4 regions of the Pseudarthrobacter sp. MM222 genome follow, and region 1 is predicted to be linked to each of the others. Evidence: riboswitches for the same ligand, from Rfam matches in the RefSeq annotation. Region 1 holds a riboswitch; each other region holds the start of a gene.

Region 1 (4,104 bases):
ATGTGGTCATAGCCGGGAGCAATATCGGTGACCAGCGGCCCAAGCGTATAGAACGGAGCGCCCTTGCAGAGTTCCTGCTGGCGCTCCACGTTTTCCCGGACGAGGTGGAACGGCACATGCCCCGGGCCCTCCACCATGACCTGCACATCGAACTCCCACGCCCGCTGCGTCAACTCGGCCAGGGTGTCCAGCTCGGCGAACTGCGCCGCATCGTTGGCATCCGCCGTCGCGCCGGGCCGCAGCCCGTCACCGAGGGAAAAGGCGACGTCGTAGCGGGCGAAGATCTCGCACAGCTCATCGAAGTGCGTGTAGAGAAAGTTTTCCTGGTGGTGCGCCAGGCACCACCCGGCCATGATCGCGCCGCCGCGGGACACGATGCCGGTGACCCGGTTGGCCGTCAGCGGCACATAGCGCAGCAGCACCCCCGCGTGGATGGTCATGTAGTCCACACCCTGCTCGCACTGTTCGATCACGGTGTCCCGGAAGATCTCCCAGGTGAGGGCGTTGGCCTCCCCGTTGACCTTTTCCAGCGCCTGGTAGATGGGCACCGTGCCGATGGGCACGGGGGAGTTGCGGATGAGCCATTCCCGGGTGGTGTGGATGTCGTCGCCGGTGGAGAGATCCATGACGGTATCCGCGCCCCATTGCGTCGCCCACTGCAGCTTGTCGACTTCCTCCGCGATGGAACTGGTCACGGCGGAGTTTCCGATGTTGGCGTTGATCTTCACCAGGAAGGCCTTGCCGATGATCATCGGCTCGGATTCGGGATGGTTGACGTTGCTGGGGATGATGGCGCGGCCCGCGGCCACTTCGCTGCGGACCAGCTCGACGTCGCAGTTCTCGCGCAGCGCCACGAACCGCATCTCCTGGGTAATCACCCCGTCCCGGGCGTAACGCATCTGCGTCACCGTCCGGCCGTCGACGGCGCGGCGCGGTACCGGGCGGAGCCCCCGCCACTCGGCCGACGCCGCGCCCCGGCGCACCGCGGATTTGCCGTCGTCGAGCAGGTCCCTTCGCCGGCCGGCATAGGGTTCGGTGTCCGCCCGGGCCTCGATCCAGGGCGCCCGGAATGGTTCCAGGCCCCGCACCGGATCGCTTCCCGGGCCGGCGGTCCGGTAGATCCGGAACGGCGCGTTACTTGCACCGCCGGGGGAGTCCGCCAGGGCGATCTCGGTCACCGGAACGCGGATGCCGTGTTCTGCGTCCGTGGCGAACGCCAGGGAGTGGGCCTTCAGCGATTGGGTGGGGCCTGCGGGCTGGATCTGGACAGGGCTGTGCTGTGTCAACTGGGTATTCACGAAAATACTCACTTCCTTCGCCGGCATTACCCGGACAGGTTCAACGGTCGCAGGCTGCGTCAGCCCGATCTCAGCCCCTGCAGGGGCACCCGTGTGGTCGTAGACGAAGCTACCACAGGCCTCGGGGCGGGCTGTGTCATATGCGTCATCGGGCGGGACAGGCTTCTCCGGCGCGGCCCGATGGCGTCGCGGATTAGGCTGTATGGATGAGCAGCATCATCGAGTTCGGCGGCCCCGTCCTCACCGGACGGGACACGGAACACCGGGGCCTCTGGTCCGTCGACGGGCTCCTGACCTTCCACCGTCCGGCCGCGGCGCCGGACCTCGTGCTGGACGGCTGGGTCATCCCCGGACTGGTCGATGCGCACTGCCATATCGGCCTCGGCCCCGGCGGCGACGTCCCCGGCTCGGTGGCGGAGGCGCAGGCGCGCACCGACCGCGACGCCGGAACGTTGCTCGTGCGGGACGCCGGCGCCGTGCACGACACCCGGTGGCTGCAGCGCCGCGCCGACATGCCGCGCATCATCCGCTCGGGCCGGCACATCGCCAGGGCGCGGCGCTACCTTCGGGGCTTCGCCGTCGAAGTGGCCCCGGAGGATCTGGTCGAGGCGGTGCGCAAGCAGGCCCGGGCCGGTGACGGCTGGGTCAAGCTCGTGGGGGACTGGATCGACCGCGACGCCGGCGACCTCACCCCCAGCTTTCCGGCCCCCGTGCTCAAGGACGCCGTGCAGGCCGCCCACGACGAGGGCGCCCGGGTCACGGCGCACTGCTTCGCCGAAGACACCCTGGACAGCATGCTCGACGCCGGGATCGACTGCATTGAGCACGCCACCGGCCTGCTTCCACGGCACCTGCCGCGTTTCGTCGAGCAGGACATTCCGATCGTGCCCACCCTGATCAACATCGCAACCTTCCCCGACATCGCCGCGCAGGCGGAGGCAAAATACCCCCGCTACGCGGCCCACATGCGCTCGCTCTGGGAACGCCGCGCCGAGCGCGTTCTGGAAGCCTACGAGGCCGGCGTGGGCATCTACGCCGGAACCGATGCGGGCAGCGTCATCAAGCACGGGCGGATCGCCGACGAAATCCAGGCGCTGCACTCCGCCGGGCTTCCGGCCCGGGCAGCCCTCGACGCCGGCGCCTGGGCCGCCCGCGCTTGGCTGGGCGCGGACGCGATCAGCGAGGGGGCCAGCGCGGACGTCCTTGTCTGCGCCGAGGATCCACGGACGAACCTCGGCACGCTGCGGCAGCTCAGCCACATCGTGTTGCGGGGTGAAGTGATCCGCAGGGAACGTGGCGGGGAATCAGCTCCGCATTAGGAATAAATTGAAGCTTCAAGTAATTTAGTTCTATGTAAGGCCATCGAAGGTCGGTGGCCCCCGAAGCACCGGAGCGATCAAATGACTGCAGAAGCCAGCACGCAGGACCTTCTTCCCGCCGAACTCACTATGGGCACCGTGATGCTCAAAGTCGGCGACATGAAGCTCATGACGGACTACTACCAGCGTGCCCTCGGCCTCGACATCGTGGCCGAGCAGGACGGCGGGCTCTACCTCGGCCGGCGGCAGAAGCCGTTGGTCCACCTCGCCCCGGCGCCCGGGCTCGCTGTCCCATCCCGCGGAGAGGCCGGCCTCTTCCACACCGCACTGCTGTTCGATGACCAGCCGTCCCTGGCCGCCACCGTCGCCAGCGCGGCCCAGTATGAGCCGCAGTCCTTTACCGGCAGCGCGGACCACCTCGTCAGCGAGGCCTTCTACTTCAACGACCCCGAGGGCAACGGCATTGAGCTGTACTGGGACCGTCCCCGCGAAGCGTGGTCCTGGGAGGGGAAGAATGTTGTGATGGACAGCCTGGCCCTCCCGCCGCAGCGCTACCTCGAAAAGTTCCTCAACGAAGAATCCGTCACCGCGCAGCGTGAGGCGGAGGCCGGCGTCGGGCACGTCCACCTGCAGGTGGGGGATGTGCAGTCCGCGCAGGAGTTCTACGTCGGGACCCTCGGCTTCGAAAAGACCGCAGGCTGGCACGGCCAGGCACTCTTCGTCGCAGCCGGCGGCTACCACCACCACATGGCCATGAACGTGTGGAACAGCCGCGGCGCCGGCCCCCGCCGCGACACGCTGGGACTCGGGGAGGTGCTGATCGAAGTGCCCTCGGGCGACGACGTCGGAGCCCTGGCCGACCGCCTGAAAACCGCCGGTGTCCAGTCCCACCACACGGGCGCCGAACTGCGCTTCGAAGACCCGTGGCGCAACCGGATCCGCGTGGCAGTGCGCTGAGGGCGCACGGCGGTCCGGGGCGCCGCCGGCGCTGCCCGGCTGGGCTAGGCTGAAACCAGACTTTCCGCCGCGCCGTCAGCGCCGAGCCCTAAGGATGACCCATGGGATTCACCGAAATCTTTGTCTCCACCCACGATCAAGCCCTTAAGCGCGCGGCTGCACTTGAGGGCGGGGGAGCCGTGGCTCCCGGGGCGCTCCGGATCCAGGACATCAGCGACTTCGAAGTCGAGCGCCTCGGCGACCTGGCCGGGACGGCCGTGCACTCCGCCGGTGCCGATTACGAGCTTGCCATGGTGGACGTGGCCAGCGACTCCCTGCTCGGCGTCCCGCCCGCCATGGTCAGGGCACTTGCGGATCTGCTCAGCTATGAGACCGAGGGCGAAGCGGACGTCCTCGAGGATGTGGCCGGCAGCTGGGCCGCCGAAGAGGACATGCCCTTCGGTGCGGAGCAGGCCCTCGACTATGTCCGGAGGCTCGCGGAGCTGGCTGCCCGCGTCGACCCCGCCACCCGGACCGGACTGTACGTCTGG
Region 2 (4,104 bases), 400 kb from region 1:
CGTCCACGAGTTCCACGGCATCCGGCAGCAGGGTGTGCTCGTCGGCGATGACTTCCAGCTTCACCCAGTCCGTTTCGAGGGCCTCGCGGGCCAGTTCGGCGGTCAGCACGGCGTCCCGGGCGGTGAAGCAGCCCGCGGTGTTCGGCAGTACCCGGATGTTGTGATCCACCAGCAACTGGAACAAGGAGCCGGCCTCCGCCGGAGAGTAGCGGCGCATGGCCACGGTGGTCAGCTCCGTGCCGGACGCCACGAGGGCTGCCCCGAGGCCGTCGAGGCTGGGCGCCCCGCCGGTCCCCATGATCAGCCGGGAACCCAGCCGTACGCCGTCGACGACGAACGCGTCCCCGGTTGCCGGCGATGCCGGCGGGGTTGCGGCGCGTGTAGTTGCTTCCATGTTGCTCAACCTCCCTGTACTGCCGTAACCAGCTCGACGTCGTCCCCGTCGGCGAGCGCCGTGCCGTGCCATTGGCTGCGGGGCACCACGCATGCGTTGCGGGCTACGGCGACGCCGAGCTTCCGCCCGTCGGTTGCCTGCCCGTTCGGGGCGAGCGTCCGCCCGGTGATCTGGCTGACAAGGGTGCTGACGGAGGCGCCGTCGGGGACTGCGTGCTCCGTGCCGTTGAGTCTGATCTTCATAGTGCTTCCTCGCTGCGCTCTGGGTGGGGGCTTGGGTGCTGGGGACTTGGGTCGGGAGCGCCGGCGGAGAACCTGTCCGGCCGGAACCGGCTCCAGCGGGGGTCCGCCGTGCCCTCCAGCAGCTGCCGGCAGATCTGCGCGGCCACGGGAGTCAGAAGGATGCCGTGCCGGAAGAATCCGGTAGCGACGATGATTCCCGCGACGTCGCCCGGGCGGCCGGCAGCCCGGTCGGCAACGCGGCCCAGCAGCGGGGCGTTGTCCGGCGTCGCGGGCCGGGCCCGGGCGGTGGCCTCCAGCAGTTCCAGTTCGGCGACGGCGGGCAGCAGCTGCTGGGCATCCCGCAGCAGCTGGTACACGCCTCCGGCGGAGACCGCGCCCACCCCGGATTCCGCCGGTTCCGCGAGGGCGTCTTCGCGCTGGGTGGCTCCTATCACCACGGTGCCGTCCCGGCGCGGGACGATGTAGACCGGCACGCCGCGGACCAGGCCCCGCACGGTGGAGCCCAGCAGCGGCCGCAGCCGGGCCGGTACCCGGAGCCGGAGGATGTCGCCGTGGACCGGCCGCAGCGGCAGGCTAAGTCCGGGCGGGAGCCCGCCGAGCCCGGCGGCGCCAAGACCGTTGGCCACGATGGTCTCCCCCGCGCGGACTTGCGCTCCGCCGGCCAGCCTGACGCCGGCGACACGTCCGTCCTGCCAGAGCAGCCCTGCGGCGCGGCGCTGCACGGCATGGCTCCCGCTGTCCGCTGCCAGCAGCGCCGCGATCCGGGCAAGCAGGAGCCGGGGGTCCACCTGGTGGTCGGCGGGAATGTCGAAGGCGCAGGAAATGCCCGGGCTCAGCAGTGGCTCGCGTCGGCGGGCCTCGCGGACGGTAAGGGGCTCCACCGAGAGTCCGCAGGCCTGCTGCACGTTCCGGAGGTCCGCGAGCGCCCGGCGGTCGGCCGCATCGGCGCCCACCGCGAGGGTCGGCGTCGTGAGGTAACCGGTCCCGGTGGCTGCTCCGTTACCGCCGCTGTCAGTGGGTTCCGCGGCTGCGGGCTGGAGCCGCGCCGCGAAGTCGGGCCACAACCGGGAGGACTCGAGCATCAGCTCCAGCAGGTCCTCCTCCTGGTAGTGGAGTTCACTCACCGGGGCCAGCATGCCGGCCGCAGCCCAGCTGGCGCCGGTGCCGGGGGCGTCGTCGATCAGGGCCACGGTCCGGCCCGAGCGACGCACCTCCCACGCGATACCGTGCCCGACGACGCCGCCGCCGATCACGGCCACGTCGTAATATTGCCCGGCGGGACCGTCATGCGGCGCCGCGGCGGGCGCATCCCTCAAACCGGCTGGAGTGCCCATGGCGGATTCCTTCCCTACGCCGGTACTAACCGGATCAGGTCAAGCGGTCGGCTCTGATGCCCTCTCAGCCCTGCAGGGCCGAAAACGCCAAGTGGCGCATGACCTTGCAGCGGGCTCCCGCGGTATGGCCCAGTTTAGAGGAACTAGGCTTGGGGTATGAGCCGCGATGACGTCCACACCACCGCCCGCCTGTACCTGTGCACCGATGCCCGCAGGGACCGCGGCGACTTTGAGGCCTTCGTGGATGCCGCCTTTGCCGGCGGCGTCGACATCATCCAGCTGCGCGATAAGTCCCTCGAGGCGGCCGAGGAACTCGAGCTGCTCGAGATCCTGCACCAGTCGGCCCACCGGCACGGACGGCTCTGGGCGGTCAACGACCGTGCGGATCTGGCCGCACTGTCGGGCGCGCCCGTGTTCCATGTCGGCCAGAAGGACATCCCGCTCGCGGCCGCCAGGCACTTCCTCGGCAAGGATGCCGTGGTGGGGCTGTCCACGCACAGCCCGGACCAGGTGGACGCGGCGATCCTCGCATCGCCTGGCCGCAGCGGCCTCGACTACTTCTGCGTGGGACCCGTCTGGGCCACGCCCACCAAGCCGGGCCGAGCCGCCGTCGGGCTGGAGCTGGTGCGGTATGCCGCCGAAGCGATCCGCCGGGCCGAGGCTGCCGACGTCGGCAGGGTGGACGGTGTGGTGCCCTGGTTCGCGATCGGCGGCATCGACCTGGGGAACGTGGAGCAGGTGGTGGAAGCCGGTGCCCGCCGGATCGTGGTGGTCCGGGCCATCACCGAGGCTGAGGATCCCGCCGGCGCCGCCCGCGACCTGCTGGCCGCCCTCGACGCCGCGGAAGCCTGACGGCAGCGGCGGCCGCCCCGGCAAGCTAGCCGGCCAGCCCCAGCTGCGTCATCCGCTGCGAGTGATTGGCGGCGAGTTGCACCGTCAGTTCCCGGACCATTTCCCGGGACCGCTCCTCGTCCGCACCGATCAGACCGCCGAGGAACGCGTGCTCGAAGCTGACCCGCCGGGCCTGCGTCAGGGCCTCCCCCAGCAGCCGCCTCGCCCACAGCGCCAGCCGGGAAGCCAGCCGCGGGTCGTCGGCAAGGGCCGTCTTGAGCCGGTCCCGCAGCACCGCGGTGGCCGCTTCATCGGCCTGGATCCGTTCCACCAGGAGGCGGGTGGAGGCGTCCACGTGCAGAGCCACCGCGCGGTAAAAATCCGCGGAGACCGTGTCGATCACGTACGCCTTCATGAGGGACTCGAACCAGTCGGCCGGGCGGGTGCGCTCGTGGAAGTGGTCCACGGAAGGCTGGAAGGGCAGCATGGCCACCTCCGGGTCCAGGCCCATTTCATCAAGCCGGGCGCTCACCAGTTCATAGTGCTGGAACTCGATCACGGCGATCCTGCCCAGCACGGCGCGATCGTGCAGCGAGGGCGAATAACGGGCATCGGAGGAGAGCCGTTCGAAGGCTGACAGCTCCCCGTAGGCCATCACGCCGAGCAGATCCATCAGAAAGCTGTTGTAACGGGCAGGATCAGCCGGCGATGTGCTCATGATCCAAGACTAATGGCGCAATTCGGGCTAACCTGATTTTCGTGTCCCATCATCGCCTGACCCCCAGCATCCACCGGCAGGAGAACCAACTTGCCCTGGCGCTGCACGCGCTGCGCACCACGCTGGAGCTGCCCGGACCGTTCCCGGAGGACGTCCTGCGCGAAGCCAAGGAAGCCGTGGCCGGGCACGAACTGCCGGAGCTTGATTTCACCCATATCGACTTCGTGACCATCGATCCGGAGTCCTCCACGGACCTTGACCAGGCTCTCCACATTTCCCGCGCCGGCACGGGCTACCAACTGCATTACGCCATCGCGGACGTCCCCTCCTTCGTGTCCCCCGGCGGAGTGCTCGACGCCGAAACCCGCCGACGCGGCCAGACCTTCTACACCCCGGACGGCCGGATTCCGCTGCATCCGGAGGTCATCAGTGAGGAGGCCGGCAGCCTGCTCGCCGGTCAGCTTTGCGCCGCTTTCGTCTGGGAATTCGAGCTCGACGCCGACGCCGAGGTCTCCTCGGTGCTGGTGCGCCGGGCCCGGGTCCGCAGCCGGGCCAAACTCAGCTATCCGGGTGTCCAGGCGCAGC
Region 3 (4,104 bases), 120 kb from region 1:
GTCAACCTTGAGGGCAAGCAGCGCCGGATCGAGAACGCGTTGAAGTCCGGCGACTCCGTGCTGGTCCAGGTCACCAAGGACCCGGTCGGCCACAAGGGCGCCCGCCTCACCAGCCAGATCTCCCTGCCCGGCCGCTACCTGGTGTACGTGCCCGGTGGATCCATGACCGGCATCTCCCGCAAGCTGCCCGACGTCGAACGCAACCGCCTCAAGCGGATCCTCAAGGACCGCCTGCCGGAAAACGCCGGTGTGATTGTCCGCACCGCGGCCGAGGGCGCGTCCGAGGAAGAGCTGACCCACGACATCAACCGGCTCCGCGCGCAGTGGGAAGGCATCGAGAGCCAGTCGACGTCGACCAAGATCCTGGCCCCCGAGCTGCTCTACGGCGAACCTGACCTGACCATCAAGGTGGTCCGCGACGTCTTCAACGAGGACTTCTCCAAGCTGATCGTCTCCGGCGAGGAAGCCTGGGACACCATCGAGGCCTACGTCACCTACGTGGCTCCGGACCTTGTTGGCCGGCTCGAGAAGTGGACCAAGGACACGGACATCTTCGCGGCCTGGCGGATCGACGAGCAGATCCACAAGGCACTGGACCGCAAGGTTTTCCTGCCGTCCGGCGGATCCCTGGTGATCGACCGCACCGAAGCCATGACCGTGGTGGACGTCAACACCGGCAAATTCACCGGCAGCGGCGGCAACCTCGAGGAAACCGTCACCAAGAACAACCTGGAAGCGGCCGAGGAAGTCGTCCGGCAGCTCCGGCTCCGCGACATCGGCGGCATCATCGTGATCGACTTCATCGACATGGTGCTGGAGTCAAACCGCGACCTCGTGCTGCGCCGCATGGTGGAGTGCCTCGGCCGTGACCGGACCAAGCACCAGGTGGCCGAAGTGACCTCGCTCGGGCTGGTACAGATGACCCGCAAGCGGATGGGTACCGGGCTGCTGGAAGTCTTTGGCGAGCAGTGCGAAACCTGCGCCGGCCGCGGCATCGTCACGCACGACGAGCCCGTGGAGCACCGCCGCGCCAACGTCGTCGCCGCGGAACACCACGTCCCGCGGACCGAGAACCAGCCCGCTGCCCGCACGGAGCGCAAGGGCCGCCGCCGCGGCAAGGGAGCTCAGGGCGGGCCGGAGTCCGCTCCGTCGGCACCGGCAGCCCTCCACCCCGAGCCCACCGAGGCCGAGCGCCACGCCAAGGCGGAGGCCACCCGGGCTGCCCTGGCGAACATCGCCGCCGCCGCGCACGCTGCCCACCTGCACGAGGGGGAAGCGGCAACCGCGCACGACGCCGGCACCCGCCAGGCGGAGACCCGCCAGGCCGTCGTCGAGACGGCCCGGCAGCTGGCCGCCACTGAGGAAGCAGCCGGACGTCCCGCTGCTGTGCTGACCTTCGGCGGCGAGCAGGTGGTGCTGCCGTACGTCGAGCACGCCGACGAGGGGACCGCACCCGCACTGACCCTTGACCTGCTGACGGAGGCTTTCGCCCACCTTGGCGACGCCGAGGAGAGCAAGCCCGCCGCCGGGCAGGTGTCCACGAGCTCGGCGCCGGCCGAGGCGCAGGCTCAGGCATCGGAGCCAGCGCAGGCTCAGGCGCCGGCGAGGGCCGACGTCGAAACTGGTACCTCCCGGGGCCGCCGCGTGCGCCGCAACCGGAGCGCCAGCCGCGCCCAGGGTGCAGCCAACGAGACGTCCATTGAACACCGCGAGGCAGCCGAGCAGCGTGCCGCAACGGCCGCGGCCGGAGCCGTGCACGAGGCAAAGGCGCCCTCCCCGGACCAGGCAGCGGCAAAGCCGGCCGCGTCGAACGAACCGATCATCCTCGGTGTCGGCGTGCCGGCGTCGGAGCTGTAGCCCCGGAGCCCCACCAAAATAATCCAGTATGGCCGCGGGTGCGGTCCGGACCCGGCGTAGCAATTCGCCGAGGTTCGGGCCGCACCCGCCGTCCGTTAAGCAGTGCGGCTAGGCTGGAGCACTGACACGGGGTGCCGCGCAACGAGCCGGCTGAGATCCAGACCCGTTGAACCTGTCCGGTTAGCACCGGCGAAGGGATGTCTCTCGTGGCAACAGCTGTCCTTCCATCCGCATTTCTGCCCCCCGCTCCGCGCACCGCCCCGCCACGGATTCCCCGGGTGCTGGCCATCGCCGGTTCCGACCCGTCCGGCGGCGCGGGCATCCAGGCGGACCTGAAAAGCATTGCCGCCCATGGCGGGTACGGCATGGCCGCGATCACCGCCCTCACGGCCCAGAACACCCGCGGCGTCCAGGCCGTCCATGTTCCACCGGCCGCCTTCCTGACGGCCCAGCTGGACGCCGTGAGCGCGGACATCGGCATCGACGCCGTCAAAATCGGCATGCTCGGCGACGCCTCCGTGATCGATGCCGTCCGACGCTGGCTGGAGCAGGCCCGTCCCGGCATCGTCGTCCTGGACCCCGTCATGGTGGCCACCAGCGGGGACCGGCTGCTCGCCGAGACAGCCGAGGCCGCCCTGCACGCGCTTCTTCCCCTCGCGGACCTCGTCACGCCCAACCTCGCGGAACTCGCCCTGCTGCTCCGGGAGCCGGTCGCGGCCGACTGGGCCGAGGCCCTGGCTCAGGGCAAACGGCTCGCCGCCCAGACCGGCACCACGGTCCTGGTGAAGGGCGGTCATCTCGACGGCGGCGCCGGCAGCGAATCCGGCGCGGGCAGTGAGGCCGGCGCGGGCAGTGAGGCCGGCGGCGGCTGCCCGGATGCGCTCGTCAACACCGGGGGATTGCTGGGCCAGGAGACAGTCGTGGTGCAGGGCCGACGCGTTCCCACAAGCAACAGCCACGGCACCGGATGCTCGCTGTCCTCGGCGCTGGCAACAGTGCAGGCCCGCGTGGGGGACTGGGAAGCCGCGCTGCGCGAGGTCAAGCCCTGGCTCGAAGGTGCGCTGCGCGACTCGGAGCACCTGGATGTCGGCACCGGCAACGGCCCGGTGCACCATTTCCACCACGTCCAGCACCTGACCGCGGGCCACCGCCTCGATCAGGGTCCCGCGGACACCCGGGTTCCGGCCAAGGGCGAGTTCGTCGCTGCCCTCGGGGCGGGCGCGGCGCAGGACCTCGACGAGATCTACGGCCTGGACTTCATTCGGGGGCTGGCGGACGGCACGCTCCCCGAGCGGGAGTTCGCCTACTATCTGGCCCAGGACGCCCTCTACCTCAATGGCTACTCGCGGGTGCTGGCGCGGGCGGCCGCACTCGCACCCTCCGAAGCCGAACAGCTCTTCTGGGCCCGCTCCGCGCAGCAGTGCCTGGAAGTCGAATCCGAGCTGCACCGGAGCTGGCTCAGCACCCGGACCGTGGAGGGAACTCTCGGCCCGGTGACGAAGTCCTATGTGGACCACCTGCTGGCGTCCTCCGTCGCCGGCAGCTACGGGGTGCTGGTCGCGGCCGCCCTGCCGTGCTTCTGGCTCTACGCCGAGGTCGGCGCGGAACTCCACGGGAAGTTTCTGGCGGCCGGCGCCGCCGCAGCGCACCCCTACGCCGACTGGCTGCGGACCTATGCCGACGAGGACTTCGCCGCGGCCACGCGGCAGGCCATCGGCATCACGGATGACGCGGCGCGCCGCGCCTCGGCCGGCGAACGGGACGCCATGGAGCTGGCTTTCCGGCAGTCGGCCCGTTACGAAGTCGCCTTCTTCGACGCGCCGAGACTGCATGCTTGACCGGCGGGGGCCCGGCCAGCCTGTACGATGGTGGGGCACGGTTCCGGAAGTCGTTGCAGGATCGCTCTGTTCTTGATGGAGTGAAGTCCACCACGCATGGCCCGCCGGAGCCAGCCTCGTTTGCGGCCGAAGGCAAAATTAGCGTAGTCTAGATCTTCGGTGCTTACGCCAACACTTGGGTTATGACCTTGAGGACAATCCGATTTCGGATTTGACCACGGGATAGCTCATGGGTTCCCCCGGGAAACCCACCGGCGTTGAGGCACAGCGTGAGCCAGCCAAACAACTTGGACCAGGTTCCGCACGCAAATCTAGTAATAAACGTCGAGAGAAGTGAGTTCCCCAGTGGTGTACGCGATTGTCCGCGCAGGCGGCCGCCAAGAGAAGGTTTCCGTTGGAGACTTCGTTA
Region 4 (4,104 bases), 1.3 Mb from region 1:
GGCCACCGGCGACCGGGGCGGCAAGACCAACGTCACCCTGCTGCCGCGGACCATGGTGGGCTCCACCCTGGGGCTGGTGGTCTTCGGCGTGGCGCTGACCGTGTTCGCCGGTCCGCTGTTCCGGGTGGCGGACCAGTCCGCCGAGGAGATGCTGGACCGCACCGGCTACATCCACGCGGTCCTCGGCGGGGACGCCCCGGTTCCGCCCCTGGCCCAACCCGCGCCGCAGCCCGACCAGGCGCAACCGGCTTTGCAAGGCGGCCAGAAATGAGCCGGAAACGGATTTCCCTGCGCCAGGAGCTTCCGCTGCTGGTCTGGCTGGTGATCGTCTGGGGTGCCCTCTGGCAGGATTTCAGTCCCGGCAACCTGCTGTTCGGCGCCCTCATCGCAATCGTGGTGGCCAGGCTGTTTTATCTGCCGCCGGTGGAGCTGGGCGGGCGCTTCAACGTACTGCGCGCCGTTCCCTTTGCCCTGACCTTCCTGGCCAAGGTCGTGGCGGCGAGCTTCCAGGTGCTGTACCTGGCGGTGGCCAAGGGGCCGAAGGTGATCAGCGCCGTCGTCGCTGTCCCGCTGCGGAGCCATTCGGACCTGCTGGTGACCGCGACCGGGCACGTGCTCTCACTGATTCCGGGTTCGCTGGTGGTTGAGGTGGACAGGTCCACCTCAACGCTCTACGTCCACGGCGTCAACGTCCGCAACCCCGAGGACGCCGCCCGGCTGCGCAAGGAGGTCCGGGACACCGAGGCCGGGCTGATCCGGATCATGGGCACCAGGGATGAACTGTCCGCACTGAAGCAGGAGGTGGGCGCATGATGCAGCTCGTCCTGACCGTGACCGCCGTCGTGCTGTCCTTGGCCGCCGCCGGTGCGATCATCCGGATCGCGAGGGGCCCGTCGCTGCTGGACCGGGTGCTGGCCGCCGACGTGCTGCTGGCCATCGTGGGCGCGGCGCTGTGCATCGACATGGCGGTGAACCGGCACCTCAACAACCTCATGCTGCTCGTTGCAGTATCCATCATCGGGTTCATCGGTTCGGTCACCGTTGCCCGGTTCGTCGCCGACCGGCGGGAGCAAGCCCGTGAATCCTGAAGCATTCTCCGGCGACGCCGTGATCGACGCCGTCTCGGCGGTGTTCATGGTGGTGGGCGCCCTGATGTCGCTCGGCGCGGCCATCGGCCTGCTGCGGTTCCCCGACCTCATGAGCAGGATGCATGCGGCGACGAAGCCGCAGGTACTGGGGCTGTTCCTGCTGCTTTGCGCGGTGGGGCTTCAGATGCGCACCTGGTGGGTCTGGCCCGTCCTGGTGGTCGCCTGGATCTTCCAGCTGCTCACCGTTCCGGTGTCCGCGCACATGGTGGGGCGGGCCGGGTACCGCACCAAGCACCTCCACCGGGAGCTGCTCAGCGCAGATGAGCTTGAGGCCGTGGTGCAGCAGGCGGCGGGCGCGAGCGGATTTTCGGACGACAGCGACGACGAGGCGAGCCGCCGCCGGTAACGGGCTCCGGCAGCGGCGCCGGTGACGGGTGCCGCCGGCGTCTGCCCGCGCTCCGGCCTAGACGATGTCCTGGGACTTGGCGAAACGGGTGATCGCGCGCTGGGTGCCGCGGTTGGCGAGGACCTGGATGATGGCGCTGACCGAGGCGGAGACCAGTGCGAAGGTCAGGGCCGAACGCAGGGTGGTGGGGATGTCGTCGTCGTGGCCCTTCGGCGGCTTGTTGCCGGTGGACTTCTCCCAGACGGTGTCGACGATCTTGGTACCGACAAACCCGGCGAGCAGGCTTATGCCGGTGCCGAGCAGCTTGATGAAGATGTTCATTCTTCGGACTCCTTCGGGGAGGGAACGGGGCTTCCCCTAGCCTAGCGTCCCGTCCCTGACGGGAGGACCGACGGTACGGGCCCGCTCCGGCGGAGCATCTCCGCCTGAGGGCCAGCGTGAATGTGACACCCGCCCAAAGGAAACCCCGCCGGGCGGGTGTAAACTGACACCGCCCACAAGGGTGATCTTAAATACGACAGGGGAGCGCCGCCGTCGGCAGCTGGAGGAATCCAGGGACCATCGGTGGGCGCTGAGAGTGCGGACAGCCGCAGACCCTCGAACCTGATCCGGTTAGTACCGGCGCAAGGGAGTCGAGTTCTCAGAATGCACGGCGGGGTGGCGGAAGCCGCGGCCGGCCGGTGCATTCTCCCCTCCTGTTCCTCAGGAGGACGACATGACTGATATTTCTGCCAAGCAGGGCCTGGCCCGGCGCAGCTACAACTGGCGCGTAGTGGACATTGTGGTGGCCGCCTTGATTGCGGTCGCCGGAGGCATCATCTTCTGGGCCTGGTCCCAGGGTGCCAACCTGATTTCCGCCCCGGTCAACGCGCTGTATCCGCCGCTGACGGGGCTCTACGCCGGCGGCTGGATGATTCCCGCCGTACTGGGCATGCTCATCATCCGCAAGCCGGGCGCGGCCCTCTTCTGCGAAACCGTAGCGGCCACCGGCGAGCTGATCATGGGGTCCCAGTACGGCACGACGGTGCTGATCTCCGGCGTCCTGCAGGGGCTCGGCGCGGAGCTCGTGTTCGCCGCCCTGGTCTACAAGAAGTTCAATCTGCCGGTGGCGTTGCTGGCCGGTGCCGGTGCGGGCCTCTTCTGCGGCCTCAATGACTCGTTCCTGCCGTGGGGCTGGAACATCGCTTACGCCGGCGGCGACAAACTCGCCTACATCATCTTCACCGCCGTCTCCGGTGCCGTGATCGCCGGCGGTCTGTCCTGGCTCGCCACCCGGGGACTGGCGAAGACCGGGGTACTGAGTTCCTTCGCCTCGCGCAAGGCCGCCACGGAGCCCGTGTTCTCCTGAAGACCGCACCGCTGACAGAATTCCCGACGACGGGCCACCGCGCATGAGCGCAACCAACTCCGTCCGCCCCGCCCAGGTCACGGCACGTGGCTGGGGCTGGCGGCACGCTGGAAGGTCCCGGCCCGCGGTCAACGGGCTGGACCTGGACATCAGCCCCGGGGAGCGGGTGCTGCTGCTGGGGCCCTCGGGCTCGGGCAAATCGACGCTGCTCCACGCCCTGGCGGGGGTCCTCGGCGACAACACCGCCGGCGACAATTCCGCCGGGGCCACCCCGGAGGATTCCGATGAGACCGGCACGCTGCTGATCGACGGCGCCTCACCGCGGGCGCAGCGGGGCCGGGCCGGGCTTGTCCAACAGGACCCGGAAACCCAGGTGGTGCTCTCCCGGCTTGGCGATGATGTCGCGTTCGGCGCGGAAAACCTGTCGGTGCCCGCGGCCGAGATCTGGGTCCGGGTGAGGGAAGCGCTCGACGACGTCGGACTGGGCCACCTGCCGCTGAACCATCCGACTTCGGCCCTGTCCGGCGGGCAGAAGCAGCGTTTGGCCCTCGCCGGGATCCTGGCCATGCGCCCGGGGCTGATCCTGCTGGACGAACCCACCGCCAACCTCGACCCGGCCGGCGTCCTGGAAGTACGGGACGCCGTGGGCCGGTGCCTGGACAAAACCGGGGCCACCCTCGTGGTCGTGGAGCACCGGGTCTCCGTGTGGAAAGACCTCGTGGACCGGATTGTGGTCCTCCAGCCCGGCAGCGCGACCGAACCGGCCGTGCTGATCGACGGTCCGCCGGACAGGGTCCTGGCGCAGGCACGGGACATGCTCACCGCCGCGGGCGTCTGGGTCCCCGGCTACGTACCGCAAACGCGGGCCCGTACGGCGCCGGCAGTCCCGGCGGGGGCCACGTCAACCGCCCCGCCCGGCGGACACCCGCCCGGCGGGCACCCGCCCGGCGGACACGGGGCCGGGGGACACAGGCCCGGGACGCTGCTGATGGCAGCCGAGAACCTGGCCGTCTCCCGCGAACGCGGCCGCCGTTCGGGGCTGCGCGGGGGCTTCCGCACCATCCCGCCCCTAGCCGTGCAGTCCGGCATCACCGCCCGGGTCCGCGCCGGCGAAGCCCTGACCATCACGGGCCCCAACGGCTCGGGGAAGTCGACCTTCGCCCTGACCTTGGCGGGCCTGCTGGCGCCGGTCTCCGGGGCCGTTTCCGCCACGCTGGAGCTGAGCGACGGTGCGGGGATCGATCCCTACAAGTGGAAGGCGC

What was found. A riboswitch is a leader RNA that binds a small molecule or an ion and turns the genes downstream of it on or off. The one in region 1 is predicted to bind thiamine pyrophosphate.
Region 2: another riboswitch for thiamine pyrophosphate. It lies ahead of thiO (glycine oxidase ThiO); the one in region 1 lies ahead of thiC (phosphomethylpyrimidine synthase ThiC).
Region 3: another riboswitch for thiamine pyrophosphate. It lies ahead of OM977_RS11835 (bifunctional hydroxymethylpyrimidine kinase/phosphomethylpyrimidine kinase); the one in region 1 lies ahead of thiC (phosphomethylpyrimidine synthase ThiC).
Region 4: another riboswitch for thiamine pyrophosphate. It lies ahead of OM977_RS18450 (ECF transporter S component); the one in region 1 lies ahead of thiC (phosphomethylpyrimidine synthase ThiC).

Annotation. Positions count from the first base shown of each region.
Region 1 is NZ_OX352321.1:2,715,633-2,719,736, reverse strand. Features, by position in the region: gene thiC (phosphomethylpyrimidine synthase ThiC) at 1-1,298, opposite strand, end outside; TPP riboswitch at 1,294-1,401, opposite strand; gene OM977_RS12450 (amidohydrolase family protein) at 1,505-2,617, shown strand; gene OM977_RS12445 (VOC family protein) at 2,699-3,574, shown strand; gene OM977_RS12440 (hypothetical protein) at 3,676-4,104, shown strand, end outside.
Region 2 is NZ_OX352321.1:3,116,042-3,120,145, forward strand. Features, by position in the region: gene OM977_RS14165 (thiazole synthase) at 1-394, opposite strand, end outside; gene thiS (sulfur carrier protein ThiS) at 400-636, opposite strand; gene thiO (glycine oxidase ThiO) at 633-1,970, opposite strand; TPP riboswitch at 1,964-2,101, opposite strand; gene thiE (thiamine phosphate synthase) at 2,127-2,822, shown strand; gene OM977_RS14185 (ferritin-like domain-containing protein) at 2,848-3,519, opposite strand; gene OM977_RS14190 (RNB domain-containing ribonuclease) at 3,561-4,104, shown strand, end outside.
Region 3 is NZ_OX352321.1:2,596,754-2,600,857, reverse strand. Features, by position in the region: gene OM977_RS11840 (Rne/Rng family ribonuclease) at 1-1,857, shown strand, start outside; TPP riboswitch at 1,975-2,072, shown strand; gene OM977_RS11835 (bifunctional hydroxymethylpyrimidine kinase/phosphomethylpyrimidine kinase) at 2,055-3,695, shown strand; gene rplU (50S ribosomal protein L21) at 4,041-4,104, shown strand, end outside.
Region 4 is NZ_OX352321.1:4,022,828-4,026,931, reverse strand. Features, by position in the region: gene OM977_RS18475 (Na+/H+ antiporter subunit D) at 1-271, shown strand, start outside; gene OM977_RS18470 (Na+/H+ antiporter subunit E) at 268-813, shown strand; gene OM977_RS18465 (monovalent cation/H+ antiporter complex subunit F) at 810-1,088, shown strand; gene mnhG (monovalent cation/H(+) antiporter subunit G) at 1,078-1,494, shown strand; gene OM977_RS18455 (DUF4235 domain-containing protein) at 1,552-1,815, opposite strand; TPP riboswitch at 2,004-2,142, shown strand; gene OM977_RS18450 (ECF transporter S component) at 2,210-2,842, shown strand; gene OM977_RS18445 (ABC transporter ATP-binding protein) at 2,886-4,104, shown strand, end outside.